One region of the Oceanospirillum sp. genome, then DNA from elsewhere that is predicted to be linked to it. Evidence: predicted binding sites of a transcription regulator. Region 1 holds the regulator's gene; each other region holds the start of a gene.

Region 1 (4,707 bases):
ACACCGGATGGGTCGGTGACGATATTGCGGGCATCAATGCTGACTGCAACCAGATTATTGGAGCCAGGAAGATTATCCGGAAGCTGGCTGAGTAAGCCGATGGGAAGGTTATCAATGGCAAAGTAGCCCAGATCTTCGAGCACATGGAGTGCAATACTTTTACCGGAACCGGATCGTCCACTAATAATAACCAGTTTCATCTCACATCCCTTTTACGCGTGGTTCAGTCAATTCTTGTTAATGCTTTTCTGAATGGGCTGCAGTTTATCAACCGTTTAAGTGTAAACGGATCAGGCCCGAATAAGAGGTTAGCGAAAGATAAGGTCATCGGTATTACAAAAGATACAGAAGACCTTATCAGTATGCTATTTGTGCCCGGATGGATTACTTCGGTAGCAGATAAAGGCTTTAGCTCTGAGTCCAGAGTTCGTACAGCCCCTCGGAACCCACCGCTTCGCGAAGCTGTCGACAGAAATCGGGGTCAGAGAATTTCTCTGCCAGACCGGATAACAACTGAAGATGGTCGTCGGTTGCCTCCTCTGGAACCAGCAGAATAAACAAAAGATCAACAGGTCGTCCATCGATAGAGTCGAAGTCAACCTTATCTTTCAGGCGAATAAAGGTTCCTATACTTTCCGAGCAGTTTTTAACCCTGCAATGTGGAATGGCAATGCCTTCACCAACACCAGTACTTCCCAGTCGTTCCCGTGCAATGAGGCTATCGAAAACCTCGGTGCTTTCAAGAGTGGGAATCTGCTGAGAGATAAACTTGCTGAAGAACTCTAGGAGACGCTTTTTGCTGCCTCCGGGAACCCCGTCAAGGGTTCTCGGAGGAGTCAGAACTGAATTGAGTAACATGGATATCAGTTATGCTCAATAATTAGCGGGCTGCCGCACCCTGTTTACGGGCTTGGGCCTTTTCTTTGTGTTTGATCAGCTGGCGATCGATTTTATCCGTCAGCATATCAATAGATGCATACATATCTTCAGCTTCTGCGGTGGCATGCAGATCTGCGCCGGCTACGTGCAGAGTTGCTTCAGCAATCTGACGCTCTTTTTCCAGCTTGAGAACAACCTGTACGTTAGTGATGTTATCAACGTGACGCTCAAGACGCTCAAACTTGGTAGAAACGTACTCTTGCAGAGCTTCAGTTAATTCCAGGTGTTGACCGGTAATATTCAATTGCATAAATAGCTCCTTATTATTCGCGGTCTTGCAATTTTGATTGTATCGTTTTTCAGGTATTTGCAAAGCGTTTTTTCTAAATTGATTTTAAATCAATTTCTTACGTTCGTTCGACGGGGGGATATTCATCGCTTCGCGGTACTTGGCGACGGTCCGTCTGGCGACCTTAATTCCCTGCTCAGCCAACATATTGGCCAACTTACTGTCGCTGAAAGGTTTCCTCGGTGGTTCATCGGCAATCATTTTCTTAATCATAGCCCGAATTGCGGTCGAGGATGCTTCACCACCTGCGGTAGTACCGACATGACTGGAGAAAAAGTACTTAAGTTCAAAAATACCCCGGGGGGTATGGATATATTTCTGCGTCGTTACCCGGGAGATGGTGGATTCATGCATGCCGATGGCATCTGCAATGTCATGCAGGACCAGTGGTTTCATGCCTTCTTCACCAATTTCAAGAAATGCCTGCTGGCGCTTCACAATCTCAATGCCAACCTTGAGTAATGTCTCGTTGCGGCTATGAAGACTCTTCAGGAACCAGCGTGCTTCCTGAAGCTGGTTTTTCATAAAGGTGTTATCCCGGCTGTTGTCGGCCCGCTTGATCAGACCAGAATAAGCACCATGAATACGAATTTTGGGGGCTATATCCGGGTTCAGGTCGACTTTCCAGTGATCCTCTTCACGGGTAACAAAAAGATCCGGTGCAATGTACTCAGCATGTTCTGTCGAAATAGAAGACCCAGGTTTAGGGTTCAGGCTACGGATCAGCTCAATGATATCCTGAAGCTCAGGTTCTTTAACTCTCAGACGACGCATAAGCTGTGCGAAATCACGACTACCCAGAAGGTCGAGATGCAGGGTGATCAGTTTACGGGTTTTTTCCAGCAGGAAGGCGTTAGCATCCAGAGGCTCCAGCTGAACGAGCAGGCACTCCTGCAGGTCTTTAACGGCACAACCAATCGGATCAAGGTGCTGAATATATCCCTGAACGGCCTGAACGTCCTCTATCTCAAGCTCGTATTCTTTATTCTGGAACTCAGGTCGGCTTTGCAGGCCTTCATAGATCTCTTCGATCGGGGACGAGAGGTAGCCATCAGGATCAATACTGTCGATGATCGCTTCTGCGATCAGCCGATCGCATTCCGGCAGGCCTGACAGGTTTAATTGCCAGAGCAGATGGTCCTGCAGCGTTTCTGTGATGATGCCGCGCTGCTCAAGATAGGAACCGTCATCATCACTTGGGGCTGATGATTGAGTATAGAGGCTTTCCTGATAGACATCATCCCAGCCACTGTCCACTGGTAGGTCTTCAGGGATCGAATCCTGCCAGCTGTCTTCCGCTGTTGCGGTATAGTTTTCCAGCTCAGCATCCTGACTTTCATTACTGCTGGCAGATTCACTTTCGGATTTGCTCTGGTCCTCTTTGTTGCTCTCGGAATCTGAGTTTGCTTCAGTGGCATCATTTGCTGAATTAAACTCGTCTTCAAGCTCCAGCATAGGATTAGATTCAAGGGCTTCCTGAATCTCCTGCTGTAAATCGAGAGTCGATAGCTGCAACAGGCGTATCGCCTGCTGCAGTTGAGGTGTCATGGTCAGACTCTGACCAATTTTAAGCTGTAAGGCCGGTTTCATAGATTACGGCTTATTCCCAAAGTGGTTATAACTTGAACTCATGGCCGAGATAGACATCCCGTACCTGCTGGTTGTCCATGATGTTGGCGGCATCGCCTTCAGCGATAATCTGCCCTGCACTGACGATATAGGCTTTTTCACAGATATCCAAGGTTTCCCGGACATTGTGATCCGTGATCAGTACTCCGATATTTCGCGCTTTCAGCTGGCGAATGATCGACTTAATTTCGTTCACTGAAATAGGGTCAACCCCGGCAAAAGGCTCATCAAGCAGAATAAAAGAGGGCTCAGTCGCCAGTGCTCGGGCAATTTCAACACGGCGGCGTTCACCACCGGAAAGACTCATACCCAGGCTTTTCCTGATGTGTGTAATGCTGAACTCATTTAACAGGCGTTCGAGGTGTTCTTTACGCTCTTTTTTACTGAGCTCTTTGCGGGTCTCAAGAATGCCCAGAATATTGTCTTCAACCGATAGCTTGCGGAAAATAGAGGCTTCCTGTGGCAGGTAGCCCACACCTTTCTGAGCTCTGCCGTGCATTGGCAGCGGTGTAATATCTTCGTCATCCAGAGTCACGTAGCCCGCATCAGAGCGAACCAATCCGACGATCATGTAGAAGGATGTTGTTTTTCCGGCACCATTCGGTCCCAACAGACCTACAACCTGTCCCTGATTGACCTCAAGACTGATATCTTTAACAACCTGTCGTTTTTTGTAGGTTTTGGCAAGGTGTCCCGCCTTTAGGGTTTTCATTTCTGCTCCTTACCATTGTTCGGGAACAAAATGATTTTTACCCGGCCATCATCGGACGGAGCATCCTTATTATTGTCTTGCCCCCAGGCCTGAATGCGCTTGGTTTGCAGATGGTAGCGAATACGCTCACCGCTGAATTGGTCCTTGCCGTTTTCAAGTTCAGCCTGCCGGGTCAGTTCAACCTCCTGAAGAGCAGCTTGGTAGACGATAGACATTGCATAGGCATGTACAACGGGATCTTCAGGTTTGGGTTGTTGTTGCAGGTGAACCCGGTTGTCTTTGCCCTCGGCAATGATTTTGTCTATTTCACCGTCAGCCTTACGATAGACGGTGACTTTGTGGGCGTCCACTTTAAGACTGCCCTGTTCAATCTCGACATTACCGGTATAGATAGCAATTCCCTGATCCGGAGTAAACTCGGCACTGTTGGCAAGTACGCTGATCGGTTGATCGGTATCGCTTTCAAGGGCCTGTGCTGGTTGAGATAACAGGAAGCCTGACAGTAGAGCCGTTACACAAAAAAGACCGAATTTCCGCAAACCCAACAGCATAGTGATACTCATTGGCATTATCTTATTCCTGCTTTAGTGAAGCTGCGTCATCAGACTCTTGCTGACCACCTTTTGGGGCATTCAGTTGCGGCGCTTGCAAAGGCTCTGTACGAGTCTGATAGCGTCCCTGAACCTGGCTCTTTAGTTCAATTCTGTTGGTGGTCATATCTGCAAAAAGGCCGACTGAGCGAGTATCCCCTTCAGGGATGCTGATAAGTACAGGTTGCTCTGTCGAAACCTGATCTTTGTCCAAATCAATGTTCAATTGCTCAGTAGTTAGTTTGAGCCGGACATCCGGTTTACCTGAGTCGCTGACGTCATTTTTTATCATCTGCCAGACTATAACATTTTGATTTAATTGGAAATGACTGCCGTCACCTTCAACCAGGCCGCTGTTCGCAACCGCCAGCCATTGAGGTAAACCATCAGGGGTATAAGTGGTGATCTGAGGTTTGTCCAGAGCGGTTAATTCGGTGTCCGGATAATGCAGCAGGCGTTCCGATTTCAGTGAACGGTTTAGGTTGCCATTGATATCATATTCCAGAAAGTGGCTGTTGACGGTGTAGTAGTCAGGCTCGGACTGGCTG
Region 2 (4,707 bases), on a different contig from region 1:
TTTCCGGCACTTTTTAAAAACAATAACAGTAAGACCTGATCCGTTTCGGATAAGGTCGCTGACAAAGTATACGGGCTGAAATAAAGCTGTTTGTCATAACCAACCTTGCCCTCTGTGGGCAGCCTGCTGTCAGACGGGTTTAAGGTGTACCGTCCAGCAGAGTTGGTTCAGCGAAAAAGAGGCGCACTATTATGCCTTAATTTGAGAAGAGATAAAAATTATTCTGCTTAAAGGCGGGGAAGGAACAGGGTAAGTCCCTGTTCCTTATCGATAATTCGGGTGCTGATATTAGCTCTGAACCCGTTCAATCACGGTTGCGTACTGCTGTTCAAACTCCTGAAACTCGGTGTCGTTGTGGTTGCAGCAGCGCACACCACCGGTCTTGATGTTGTAGATCCAGCCGTGGATATCCACCTTGCCCGTGGCCAGTTTTGCGGCGACTGCCGGATGGGTGCGGATATGCTGAACCTGCTGCAGAACATTCTGCTCAATTGCCTCATCCAGGTGTTCAGCACCAATGCATTCGTTGTAGCCAATGTCGTGACGTTCGCGCACGATCTCCATAGCAGAGCGACAGTGTCCCAGCCACTCTTTAACGTGGGGCAGGCCATCCAGCGCGTTCATATCCAGTGCGCCTTTGATAGCACCGCAGTCGGTATGGCCGCAGATGATGATGTGACGAACGCCCAGAACTGCAACGGCATACTCAACGGAAGCGGTCATGCCTCCGGTTTCATTGCTGTGTGGCGGGATAATGTTGCCAGCGTTACGACAGATAAAAAGATCACCGGGTACGGTTCCGGTCAGTAAATTCGGATCGATACGGGAATCTGAACAGGTGATAAAGAGAATATCCGGGCTTTGGCCCGAGGCCAGGGTTCCAAACAGGTCCTTGTGTTCAGGATATACATTCTGGCGAAAATTCAGAACGCCCTTAACAATTTTGTCCACGCTGAGCCATCTCCAATGGTTGTTGCTTATGGTCGGTGCAGTCCGAAGGGAAATGGTCGGCTGCCCGTTATTTTTTCTTGGCGGGTATTTTCTACTAAAGTCGCGCAAGATAAAAATAATTCTTTGTGGATAGCGTAGTTGTTTTTTGTTGTTTGAGGTTTTTCCGGTGGTTGTTATGGCCTGACCACAGGGTGAATGTAAAGTAGAAAGGGAGATTTGGCGTGTATAAGGAAAAAAAGCAAAAGCCTGCGTCGAGAATTGACCGTTCTTGCCACAGGCTTTTGCAATGACTGAAATGCTAACGGGAGCAGTCAGCCTCAAGTGAGACAGGTTGCTCAGGGGGATCTATGAGATCTGCCCCCTGAGTTGTATAGGGTCTATTGCAGATGATCAGCCAACCAGCAGGTGGCCCAGCAGGGCGATAATTGGCAGGGTGATCAAGGTGCGGATGATAAAGATCACGAACAGTTCCGGCAGATTCAGCGGGATCTTAGACTTGATCAGCAGTACACCCACTTCAGACATATAGATCAGCTGGGTCATGGACACACCGGCGATTACAAAGCGGGTCAGTTCGCTCTCAATGCCTTTACCAACGATGGCTGGAAGGAACATATCTGCAAAGCCAACCAGTAACGCAGGTGCAGCTTTAGCCGCTTCAGGAAGCTGTAGTAGTTCCAGTAGCGGAATAAAAGGAGCAGACAGCCAGGTAAAGATCTGGGTGTATTCTGTCATTGCCATCGCCAGCGTACCGATCGCCATCACCAGTGGCAGCAGACCAAACCAGATATCTGCGACATTGTGCAGGCCGGTTTTGATCAGCTGACCAAAGCCCGGTGCTTTTTGAGCGCGGGCAACCGCCTGATGCAGGCCCCATTTGTACAGAGACACATCCCCGGGCACGTCTTCTTTAATCTGTTTACCAACGCCTTCGGCGTATTCATCCTTTTTCCAGCTCAGAGGCGGCAGGCGAGGGGTGATCACTGCGGCCACAAGACCAGCGACTAATACTGCTGCGTAGAACTCGATAAACAGGTGCCCAATGCCGATAAAGTCAGCCACAACCAGACTGAAAGCGATGGAGGCGATGGAGAAGTTGGTGGCGATAACTGCAGATTCGCGCTTGGAGTAGAAGCCACCCTGATACTGCTGGGTGGTGATCAGAACGCCTACGGTGCCGGAGCCGATCCAGGAAGCGACCGCATCAATGGAGGAACGACCCGGTAGGCGGAACACCTTGCGGAAAACGTTACGTACCAGAGTGCCGATAAACTCCATCAGGCCGAAGTCCACCAGCAGCGGCAGTAACAGAGAGGCGAAGAAGAAGAAGGTAATCAATGCCGGTGCAAGATCGTAAAGTACAACGCCACCGGTATTACGGTTCCATACCCACTCGGGGCCAACTTCCTGCCAGGTCAGAATGACAAAAGCAGCACCCAGAACCCGAAGCGCCAACCATGGCAGGCTCACACGGAAGATGGAGCCGAGGGCGCTGTTTTTCAGTTTTTCGGTTTCCGGCATCAAGGAAACAATCACAGAGACCGCCGCTGAAATGCTCAGCAGGGCAACCGTGATCAGTGGCAGATCTTCTTTCAGCAGGGCTTTAAAGAAGTCCGCGATGACGCCCATGCCGATGGTCACTTTGCCTTCTACAAAGATAGGCGTCAGAAAGAAAAGTACGCCGATCAGAGAGGGGATGATGAACTTCAGATAATCCTTGCGGCTGAAATGTTCGTTCACATCACCGGTCTGATCCAGCAGAACCTGACTGGCTTCTGTTTTATCTAGATTTACACTCATAGGGAAATCCTGTTGTCTTTATTGTTGTGTTGATCTGTTTTTATCGTTGTGAATCACGCCCTCATTGCCAGCAGAGGGCGTGTTGTTCTGTGTTGCTGGAGGCTGCCCGCTTAATCGCGGTAGTGAACCCCCGGCAGGACGCAGAGCATTTCGTACAGCAGGTTCGCGCCCAGCAGAGCGGTATTGCCTGTGGTGTCGTAAGGCGGTGACACTTCTACCAGATCGCCACCGACAATATCCAGTCCACGGCAGCCGCGAACCACTTCCAGTGCCTGAGGCACGGTCAGACCAGCGATCTCTGCAGTGCCGGTGCCCGGTGCGTAAGCCGGGTCGATGCCGTCGATATCAAAGCTGATATAAACCGGGCCGCCGGAGACTTTTTCGCGCACTTCTTCCATCAGAGGCGTCAAAGATTTGTGCCAGCATTCTTCTGCTGGAACCACGCGGAAGCCCTGAGCGCGGGGCCAGTCAAAATCTTCGGCGCTGTAACCGGTACCACGCAGGCCGATCTGTACGACGCGGTCGCCATCAATCAGGTCTTCTTCCAGCGCGCGGCGGAAAGGGGTGCCGTGGGCGATCTTCTCGCCAAACATGTGATCGTTAACATCGGCGTGAGCATCAATATGAACAATGCCGATCTTGCCGTATTTCTTTTTCAGGGCGCGCAGAATCGGCAGGACAATGGTGTGGTCGCCGCCCAGCGTCAGTGGCTTGCAGCCTCCGGCAATAATCTCGTCGTAAGCCTCTTCAATGATGTCCATGCTTTTCAGCAGGTTGAAGGTGTTGATGGCGACATCACCGATATCGGCAACCTGCAGGCTGTCGAATGGCGCAGCACGGGTGGCGACGTTGTAAGGGCGTAGCATGCGGGATTCATCACGGATCTGACGGGGAGCCAGGCGGGCGCCGGGGCGGTTAGAGGTGCCGATATCCAGAGGCACGCCGACAAAGCAGGCATCCAGCCCTTCAGTGCCTTCCTGGGTCGGCAGGCGCATCATGGTGGCCGGTCCGCCGAAGCGTGGCATCTCGTTTCCACCTAAAGGTTGGTTCAGTTGTTTTGGCATGATCTCGCTCCAGTGTTTATGTTCTGTGCCTGTCGTTTTGCTGACTGGCAGGCGTATTTTTCTGGTTTGGAGTGATCGTTTGCAATGGGTGTGCCAGAAGTGGTAAGTCTTTAAAATCAGTATATTACGATTGTTGTTTTATCTTTTGATTCATTTCTGAATTGTTTGTTATAGTTTTTGATTTATTTTTGAATCATGATTCATGGTTGAATTGCGTGATTTAACGATTAAGTTTCCCTAACGGATAATGCTTTTATGACCGCGACGCCTGCACACTCATCCCGCTTTGATCGCTCCTCCGAAAGAGAGCTGGCGATGATTCTGGATAAATCCTCCGACAATATCGTGGTGACTGATGGTGATGGGGTGATCCTGAAAGCCAGCAGCAACTTCAATCGCATCTATGGTCTGCCTATCAGTGACGCCGTGGGAAAAACCGTTCAGGAGCTGCAGGCATCGGGCATTCTGACGCCTTCGGTGACCCTGGAGGTGCTGAAGCGCAGGCGAGATGTTCAGCTGATGCAGTCCACCAGTCAGGGATTTCAGGTGATGGCGTTGGGCTTTCCGATCTTTGATGATGCCGGAGAGATTGAGCGGGTGATCAGCTTCTCCCGGGACCTGACCGACCTGCAGATGCTGCAGCAGGAATATGAACAGCTGCAGCAACGGCTGTTACAACCCTTGCTGGATACCCGGCAGAGTGAGGAGCTGGCCGGGCTTGCCTTTAAAAGCCGTCCGGTGCGGGAGATTATTCAGCTGATCCGCCGTATTGCAGATACCGAAGTGTCGGTGTTGTTTCAGGGGGAATCCGGTGTTGGTAAAACCGCCTTTGCCCGCCTGATTCATCAGCTCAGTGACCGTAAAGAGAAACCCTTTGTCGAGGTGAACTGCA
Region 3 (4,707 bases), on a different contig from region 1:
CGATCACAACATTTTCATAGGGTTCCATCATAACGCCGTCAACTTCCTTACGGATAACTTCCGGACGGGATACACCCATCTCGAAGCCTTCACGACGCATGGTTTCAATCAGAACCGACAGGTGAAGTTCACCACGACCGGAAACGATAAATTTGTCCGGAGAATCACCTTCAGCAACACGCAGCGCAACGTTGTGAATCAATTCCTGATCCAGACGCTCTTTGATGTTACGAGAGGTCACGAACTTACCTTCTTTACCGGCAAACGGAGAATCGTTTACCAGGAAGGTCATGCTTACGGTTGGTTCGTCAACGGTCAGAGGCGGCAGTGCTTCAACCAGCTCAGGATCACACAGAGTGTCAGAGATGCTCAGGCCATCAATACCATTGATACAAACGATGTCGCCCGCATTCGCCAAATCCGTGTCAACACGATCCAGACCCATGTAGCCCTTAACGTTCAGAACCTTACCTTTACGCTCGTTACCGGCGATGTTCTTAATCACAACCTGCTGGCCCGGCTTAAGCTGACCACGGGTGATACGGCCAATACCGATAACACCTACGTAGCTGTCATAGTCCAGTGCAGAGATCTGCATCTGGAAAGCACCTTCCGGATCAACGTCTGGCGCAGGGACACGGTCAATGATCATATCCAGCAGAGGCTTCATATCATCAGCCATCTCTTCCGGGTCATCACCCGCAATACCGTTCAGTGCAGACGCGTATACCACCGGGAAGTCCAGCTGCTCGTCAGTCGCACCCAGGCTATCGAACAGATCAAAAACCTGATCCATAACCCAGTCAGGACGAGAGCCCGGACGGTCAATTTTGTTGATCACAACAATCGGTTTCAGGCCACGCTCAAACGCTTTCGAGGTTACGAAACGGGTCTGAGGCATAGGACCGTCCTGCGCATCAACCAGCAGCAGTACACAGTCAACCATAGACAGAACACGTTCTACTTCACCACCGAAGTCAGCGTGCCCAGGAGTATCAACAATGTTGATCCGGTAATCTTCCCACTTGATGGCGGTGTTTTTCGCCAGAATGGTAATGCCACGCTCTTTTTCCTGATCGTTGGAATCCATAACACGCTCGGAACCAGCGTCTTTACGATCCAGGGTGCCGGAAAACTGAAGCAAAGAATCAACCAGAGTAGTTTTACCGTGGTCAACGTGCGCAATAATTGCGATATTGCGTAACTTATTGATATCTGAAGACATTCGGAGTATTTCGCCTGCTCAAAAATATAAGAGACCTGCCACACCAAACGATAGATAAACCCTAAAGCAACCTAAAGAGCGGACCCAGATCTCTGGAAGTTTTTGCCATCTGAAAGATGGCAAAGGAAAAATCAAAAGGTTGGAAATTGTACACACTTTACGGTTGCGGTTATATGAATTTCTTCGTCAGTACAGCAGATACCCCCTGCCTGAGCATCCATTTCCTGCAAGTCTCAAGCAAAAACAACCGGTTACGAAACACCTGAACAGACAGATCATCTCCAGTGGATAAAAAGTCGCTATTTTAACTTTCTATCTCGTCACGATCCGGTAGAATCCTGCGTTTTTTGTCGCTTTCGACACTTATCACTGCTTTAAGAAAATGGGTGAGACATGACCAAACAACGCAAAGCCGTATCTCTGATTTCCGGCGGACTGGATTCCATGCTGGCTACCAAAGTCATTCAGGATCAGGGCGTTCACGTAGAAGGGATCAACTTTTATACCGGCTTTTGTGTTGAAGGACACACCCATGCCATCCGCAAAAAAGACAAAGAAAAACAGAAAAAGAACAGCTCGCTGTGGGTTGCGGAGCAACTGGGTATCAAGCTGCACATCATCGATATCTCCGAAGAGTACAAAGATATCGTACTGAACCCTAAGCACGGCTACGGTCAGAACCTGAACCCCTGTCTGGATTGTAAAATCGATATGGTCGCCCGTGCTTGGCAATGGTGTCAGGACAACGACTTTGATTTTGTCATCACCGGTGAGGTGATCGGCCAACGTCCGAAATCCCAGCGTAAGGCCACCATGCCGATTATCGCCCGTGAATCTCTGGTCGAAGATCGTCTGGTACGTCCTTTGTGTGCCCAGCACCTGCCGGAAACACACCCGGAGCGCGAAGGCTGGATCAAGCGTGAAGAACTGTACGACTTCAGCGGCCGAAACCGTAAACCTCAGTTTGCGCTGGCGAAGAAGCTGGGTATCGATGAGTGGTCTCAGCCGGCCGGTGGCTGCTGCTTCCTGACCGATGCCAGCTACAGTAAGAAGCTGCAGGATCTGTGGGATGCCCGTGGCGAACGCCGCTACGAGGTTGATGATATTATGCTGCTGAAAGTAGGTCGTCACATCCGTCCGGCGAAAAACTTCAAACTGATCGTCAGCCGCGAAGAGGGTGAGAATAACTTTATGCGCGGTTACCGTTCTCAGTTCACTTATCTTTATCCAACCAGCCACGGTGGTCCGCTGACCCTGATCGACGGCACACCTACCGAGGAAGACCTGGAACTGGCAGCACGCATCGTTGCCCGCTTCAGCCAGGGTCGTAACGAAGATAAAGTGACACTTGAAGTCGTGCGCGAACATAATCAGCCCGCTCAGGTGGTACATGTAACGCCGATGCCTGCGGAAGAAATCCCTGAAGAGTGGTATATCCACTAACACCTGTTTAGGGTTTAACCAACACTAAAACGCACCTGATCACTCTGGTGCGTTTTTTTTCGCCATTCGTCTAAAATACCCCTCATTGCACAAATAGTGCGCGCCCTAACTTTTACCGCACGCCCTGTTTTAAAGCCGAACGTGCCCCCGTTATCACATGACTGCTTCTAAACTGAGAGAGTCTCCATGAACCAACACGAACTCAACGCCCGCAATCTGCTTTGTCCGATTCCTGTCATCAGAACTCAGAATAAAATCAGCGAACTATCTCCCGGCGATCAGCTGGTGGTTTACTGCACCGACCCGGGAACTCTGCACGATATTCCAGCCTGGTGCCGGGTTCACGGTCATACTTTAGTCTCAGCAGAAGAGCAATCTGACGAGATTGTGATTACCATTGAGGTTAACGACGCATAGCTTGCACCATAAAACAGCACGCAGCATTGCATGCGCACCAAAATATAGCACAAAGAGCGCTATAACACGCTCCAAGAGCAAACAGAGACCCCGTAAGAAACCGTATTATCAATATAACGCATTGGTATTGTTCAGTTTTTAGCAAATGGCATCCAACTTGCTTTATAGATAATAAATATGAAAAACCTGACGACAGGTTTTCAACGATCCGAGTAAAAAAACGATTACGTCAATCGATTTTGACAACAAACGCGAAAGCTCCATTGGAGGACAAGCAATGTCAGAGAACACCCTTAACCTGATTAAAGAACATGACATCAAATGGGTTGACCTGCGTTTTACCGATACCAAAGGTAAAGAGCAGCACGTAACTATCCCTGCACGCTACGTTGACGAAGAGTTCTTCGAAAACGGCCAGATGTTTGATGGTTCTTCTATCTCTGGTTGGAAAGGTATCAACGAATCCGACATGATTCTGCTGCCAGACGACACTACCTGCTTCATCGACCCGTTCTTTGAAGATAAAACTCTGGTACTGCGTTGCGACATCATTGAGCCTGCAACCATGCAGGGTTATGAGCGTGACCCACGCTCTGTTGCTAAGCGCGCAGAAGAGTACCTGAAGTCTACAGGTCTGGGTGACACTGCTTTCTTCGGTCCTGAGCCTGAATTCTTCATCTTTGACGATGTTCGTTGGGACTCCAACATGTCCGGCAGCTTCGTGAAAATTGATTCTGAAGAAGCGGCATGGAACTCTGAGAAGTCTATGGAAGGCGGCAACATGGGCCACCGTCCACGCGTTAAAGGCGGTTACTTCCCGGTTCCACCAGTTGACTCGGTACACGACATCCGTGCCACCATGTGTAACGTGATGGAAGAGATCGGTCTGAACGTAGAAGTTCACCACCACGAAGTGGCGACGGCTTGTCAGAACGAAATCGGTGTAGCCTTCAACACTCTGGTTAAGAAAGCTGACGAAGTTCAGATGCTGAAATACGTGGTTCACAACGTTGCTCACGCGTATGGCAAAACCGCTACTTTCATGCCTAAGCCGGTTGTTGGTGATAACGGTTCCGGTATGCACGTTCACCTGTCTTACTGGAAAGACGGCGTAAACCAGTTCGCTGGTGACCAGTACGCTGGCCTGTCTGAGTCTGCTCTTTTCGCTATCGGCGGTATTATCAAGCACGCTAAAGCACTGAACGCTTTCTGTAACCCAGGCACCAACTCTTACAAGCGTCTGGTTCCAGGCTTCGAAGCGCCTGTTATGCTGGCTTACTCTGCCCGTAACCGTTCGGCTTCTCTGCGTATTCCTTACACTTCCAGCCCTAAAGCTAAGCGTGTTGAGGCTCGTTTCCCTGATCCGATCGCTAACCCATACCTGGCGTTCTCAGCGCTGCTGATGGCTGCTCTGGACGGTGTTCAGAACAAGATCCACCCTGGCGACCCAGCGGATAAAGATCTGTACGATCTGCCAGCTGAAGAAGCTGCAGCGATTCCAACAGTTGCCTCTTCTCTGGAAGAAGCACTGGCATGTCTGGATGCAGACCGTGAGTTCCTGACTAAGGGCGGCGTATTCACTGATGACATGATCGATGCATACATCGAACTGAAGAATGAAG
Region 4 (4,707 bases), on a different contig from region 1:
GCCTGCGCAACATTATCACCCAACAGATCATTGACACGCTCAGCGACACGCTTTGCAGTCGTAAAATCAGGACGGTGCAGGTTAAAGGTAATGCTGTCACCACCGTAAAAGTTGTGAGCAACGGCACGCTCAACGGTGGCTCCATTAGGTATGCGGCCAACACTTGGCACATTAACCTGAATACGGGAGCCATCAGCGCCCTCAGCACCAAGACCACCAACAACCAGACTTCCCTGAGCGACGGCATAGGTATTACCGTCAGCACCACGTAAAGGGGCCATCAATAAGGTACCTCCGCGAAGGCTCGCAGCATTACCGATAGAACTTACTGTGACATCAATTCGCTGACCCGGCTTGGTAAAAGGCGGCAGCTCCGCATGAATCGTGACTGCGGCAATATTTTTGGATTTTGGATCTACGCCAGGGGGCAAAGTAATACCAAACTGGCTCATCATGTTGGCAAACGTCTGGTTAGTAAAAGGGGCTTTATCACCTGTACCGCTCAGACCAACAATCAACCCGTAACCGATCAGCTGGTTAGTACGCACACCTTCAACATTGGTAATATCTTTAAGGCGCTCAGCCTGTACAAAGGTAGCAACGACCATTAAGACAAAAGAGATTAAATAGCGCATACCATACTCCTAAAACGGCCACCAGCTACTGTTAAAGAATCGTGTCAACCACCCCTGACGCGTTGTATCGGCCAGATCACCCGTACCGCTATAGGTAAGACGTGCATCGGCAAGCTTTGTCGACATTGCTGTATTTTCAGGAGAAACATCTTCTGGGCGCAGCAAACCACTGACCCGAATAACCTCTGAACCATTAGTCAGATTAAGCCACTTCTCTCCCTTAACCAGCATCAAACCATTCGGATAGATCTGATGCACGGTTACAGTAATGCTCCCCTGTAAACTATTACTCTGCCCAGTGGAGCCCTTACCCGAAAAAGAAGTATCGTTCTCAATATTCGTCGTCATATCCAGCGGTTGCTGACCGAGAATTGTCGGGTTCAGTACTTCAACCTCACTGGATTTGGACAAAGATGACTTGGTAGACTTTTGCGAGCTCGTCGTCTCTGTCAGTAAAACAGTAATGACATCGCCCACACGGTATGCCTTGCGGTCACCGTATAAAGTCATACTATAGTTCTGCTGGTAAAGAGAACCATTACTTGCCGGAGGCGGAGCAATATGACTCGGCTGCACTGGCGCATAAAAAGGATCGTCAGGTTTAATCATCTCATCCTTTGATTGGCATCCCACCAAAGCGAGCACAAACGTAAGTGCCATAATTCGTTTCATACCTAACCCCACCCAAAGCATCGCAATGTTATTTCAATCAAAACTTATAAAGTCTGCGTCAGATTACGTAACATACCATCAGCTGCTGAAACAACTTTAGAGTTCATCTCATAGGCACGCTGAGTGGAGATCATGTTCACCAGCTCTTCAACCGCATTTACATTCGAATTTTCAAGCATACCCTGCTCCGTTGAAGCCAGACCATCCTCATTTGGCACACCTACAATGGGGGCGCCGGACGCAGCAGTTTCTTTAAATAAATTACCACCGACTGATTGAAGCCCTGTGGGGTTTACAAAATCAGCAATCTCAATCTGCCCCACTTCTTGCTCAAGAGCCTGACCCGGCACCTTGGCAGATACAATACCATCCTGGCTAATACTAACGGTCTGAGTATCCTCAGGGAGCTGTATTACTGGCTCCAACAAAAAACCGGTAGCGGTCACAATTTGCCCTTCAGCATTTACCTGAAACTGGCCATTACGGGTATAACTCAACGTGCCATCCGGCATCTGAATCTGGAAAAAACCACGACCATCCAGAGCCATATCTAAAGGCTGCTCAGTCACCTGCAGGCTAGTTGCAGTATGCATTTTTTGGGTTGCCACGGTGCGAACACCCGTACCAAGCTGCAAGCCTGAAGGAAGCTGAGTATTTAAAGACGATTGCGCACCAGGCTGACGCACCTGTTGATATAGGAGATCCTGGAAAATCGCACGCTCCTTTTTGAAACCAACCGTACTCACGTTTGCCAAATTGTTAGAAATTGTGCGCAGCTGTGTATCCTGCGCGCTTAAACCGGTTTTACTAACCCATAAAGCTGCATGCATTGTTATATCCTCAATTTGGTTTCAGTTAGCCCATACGCATAACAGAAGCGGCCGCAGCCGAGTTTTCATCAACAGTCTTCATCATCTTGGTTTGCATTTCGTATTGGCGTGTTAAAGACAAAATATTGATCAACTCCTGAGCCGCATTGACGTTACTTGACTCAAGAAAACCAGACTCAACAGTGACTAACGCATCAGCCTCAGCTGGCTCACCCGAGCGCAAGCGCATCAGACCATCCAAGCCTTTTTCCATCTGCTGCTTATCCGGATTAACCAGCTTAATTCGATCCACCTGCGCCAAAGCATTGGCTTGGGCCCCTTGAGCCTGCACCGAGATCACGCCATCGACACCGATCTCAACGTGGGCAGCAGGAGGAATAACGATTGGACCACCTTCACCCAGAACCGGAAGGCCCTTGCCGGTACGAAGAACACCGTTAGGGTCAACCACCATTTCACCGGAGCGGGTGTAAGCCTCATCGCCCGTATTAGATTGAACTGCGATCCAGCCATCGCCCTGAATCGCAATATCAAGCGCTCGATCCGTCTGAATAAACGCACCACTTTGCATATCGGTAGCAGGCCGCTCCGTCAGCGCATAAACACGCGTTGGAAAGTGCTCACCAAAAACCGGCATTGCACGGGACTGCTCAAAATCTGCTTTAAAACCTGTGGTATTTGCATTAGCTAGGTTATTAGCCCTAGCGGTCTGCGCCATCATATTGTGCTTGGCACCTGTCATGGCGATATAAAGTGCTTTATCCATAATGACTTACCTCGTAATCATCCCCCGAACAAACTGTCACAGGACAACATCAAAAAGGGTGAGCCTTTGCCGTTTTCCTTTAAAACCGGAAACTTACATCACCTAAAACGGCAAAGGGCTTACAATTACCTAGATAATTGCAAGCCCTATGCCAAGAATAAGCTTTTTTATAATTCAGAAAGCAAAAAGCCTCTCAGAAAGAGAGGCCCTTGCTGTCAGGCTCAGCCTATTAACGCAGATTGATAATCGTCTGGGTAATAGTATCTGCTGTCTGCAGCGTTTTGGCGTTAGCCTGATAATCACGCTGAGCAATAATCATCTCCACCAACTCTTCAGACAGATCCACATTAGCATCTTCCAGGGCTTTAGATTCGATATTACCCGCAACCCCTACACCAGGAGAGTTTACAACGGGATCACCGGATTTGGTGGACTCGGCCCACATAGTGCCACCAACGGGTGTCAGTCCCTGCTCATTACGAAAGTTAGCCAATGCAACCTGACCAATCAACTTAGTCTGGCTATTGGTATAACGAGCAATAATACTGCCATCCTGATTAATATCTAAGCCAGCTAACTGCCCTGTGGCAAAACCATCCTGAGACAGCTCATTTGCTCCAAAAGAACCTGCAAACTGAGTCGTACCCGTCAAATCAATTTCAAAAATCTGGGGTTCATCAGAACCATTCTGATTATTTTGGCCGTCTTTAGGCACCCAGTCTTTAATTTTCATCGTTTTCAACGGCTCATCCAGAACCCCGAATTCCGTGAAATTAAAAGAGAAGTAATCCGGGGTATTTTCGTTGGCATCCGTCACTTTCTCGCCATCGACCGTCACATGCATATGCCAACGGTTATCAGCTGCCTCAGATTCCAACGCTGCCATTACTTTTATCATTGACTCCTGCGCAGCATTGACATCCGACCAATCTTTTTCAATATCCTGCAAGACATTAAGTGCCAACTGATAAACCCCGCCCTCTTCTGTGCCAGCGTTAGCATCTCGCTGAGCCTCTAGAGCGCTTATCACCTCATCGTATCTTGTCTCGTAATCAGCTGCCGCTGCAGGAACAGGTACATTCGTGGAATTAATCTCGTCTGTTAGAGGATTAGCACTCCCCATCACAGCCATTCTCAAATCACCTGCAATAGTATCAACGCCTGCATAAGCGCGCTGACCACCACTAATAACACCCGCAAGCTCTTCCAATGCGCCCGTAAATACAGTTCCAGTAATCTCAGTTGGTATCGTTGGCAAGTAATCATCAAGAGCCTTGTACGCGCCCTCATAGAACTCTTTGGTACGTCCATCAGCAGTGTCCACAAGATCCGAAAGAGCCTGCTTAATCGTCTTTAAGCGATCAGCCAAATCAACTCGCTCAGCTGCCGTAGCACCAGCAGGAGCTGCTGCTGCAAACTCCGGGTCAGCAAGGACGTCAACTGACACACCATTTAGAATAGCGGCAATATCATCATCTAATGTGCCATCACCAACATCATCAGGAGCCCCAATGGTTCCATCAGCATCCCCTGGAAAAACATCAGTTTCATCAGTAATCGGACTATAAGACCCTGGGGCAACCGAAGCTGCACCACCATGGCGAGCAGCACCAATCAAGGTTTGAATCGCCCGGGTTGGCTCACCGTATTCAGGCAAGTAAGGTGGCTGTTTAACAAAGTACTGCGTCATGGTGTGCGAGTTACCTAACGTATCGTAAACGATTGAAGGATACAGATGCGTATAGGTATCCGAGTCATTCGGATCAAAAATGTAATTAGAGGGCGCATCAGCACGTGAATCAAG

The links. Region 1 encodes sigma-54, which starts transcription at its own class of promoters, with help from an activator protein. Its sites were predicted from a motif close to TGGCACNNNNNTTGCTNT; they were not measured.
Region 2: the regulator sigma-54 is predicted to act here: its motif matches at 3,894-3,911, upstream of speB (agmatinase).
Region 3: the regulator sigma-54 is predicted to act here: its motif matches at 3,232-3,249, upstream of glnA (glutamate--ammonia ligase).
Region 4: the regulator sigma-54 is predicted to act here: its motif matches at 3,040-3,057, upstream of flgF (flagellar basal-body rod protein FlgF).

The regions. Positions count from the first base shown of each region.
Region 1 covers NZ_CEYNZH010000010.1:64,121-68,827, reverse strand. Annotated here, with positions in the region: gene rapZ (RNase adapter RapZ) at 1-200, opposite strand, end outside; gene ptsN (PTS IIA-like nitrogen regulatory protein PtsN) at 409-858, opposite strand; gene hpf (ribosome hibernation promoting factor) at 881-1,189, opposite strand; gene AC4GL5_RS06685 (RNA polymerase factor sigma-54) at 1,274-2,818, opposite strand; gene lptB (LPS export ABC transporter ATP-binding protein) at 2,844-3,569, opposite strand; gene lptA (lipopolysaccharide transport periplasmic protein LptA) at 3,566-4,138, opposite strand; gene lptC (LPS export ABC transporter periplasmic protein LptC) at 4,143-4,707, opposite strand, start outside.
Region 2 covers NZ_CEYNZH010000020.1:14,003-18,709, forward strand. Annotated here, with positions in the region: gene AC4GL5_RS10355 (carbonic anhydrase) at 289-951, opposite strand; gene AC4GL5_RS10360 (YjiH family protein) at 1,342-2,751, opposite strand; gene speB (agmatinase) at 2,862-3,815, opposite strand; gene AC4GL5_RS10370 (sigma-54 interaction domain-containing protein) at 4,071-4,707, shown strand, end outside.
Region 3 covers NZ_CEYNZH010000001.1:59,540-64,246, reverse strand. Annotated here, with positions in the region: gene typA (translational GTPase TypA) at 1-1,225, opposite strand, end outside; gene AC4GL5_RS00275 (tRNA (5-methylaminomethyl-2-thiouridylate)-methyltransferase) at 1,619-2,668, shown strand; gene AC4GL5_RS00270 (sulfurtransferase TusA family protein) at 2,855-3,085, shown strand; gene glnA (glutamate--ammonia ligase) at 3,363-4,707, shown strand, end outside.
Region 4 covers NZ_CEYNZH010000004.1:126,761-131,467, reverse strand. Annotated here, with positions in the region: gene AC4GL5_RS03470 (flagellar basal body P-ring protein FlgI) at 1-635, opposite strand, end outside; gene flgH (flagellar basal body L-ring protein FlgH) at 645-1,295, opposite strand; gene flgG (flagellar basal-body rod protein FlgG) at 1,352-2,137, opposite strand; gene flgF (flagellar basal-body rod protein FlgF) at 2,163-2,903, opposite strand; gene AC4GL5_RS03450 (flagellar hook-basal body complex protein) at 3,133-4,707, opposite strand, start outside.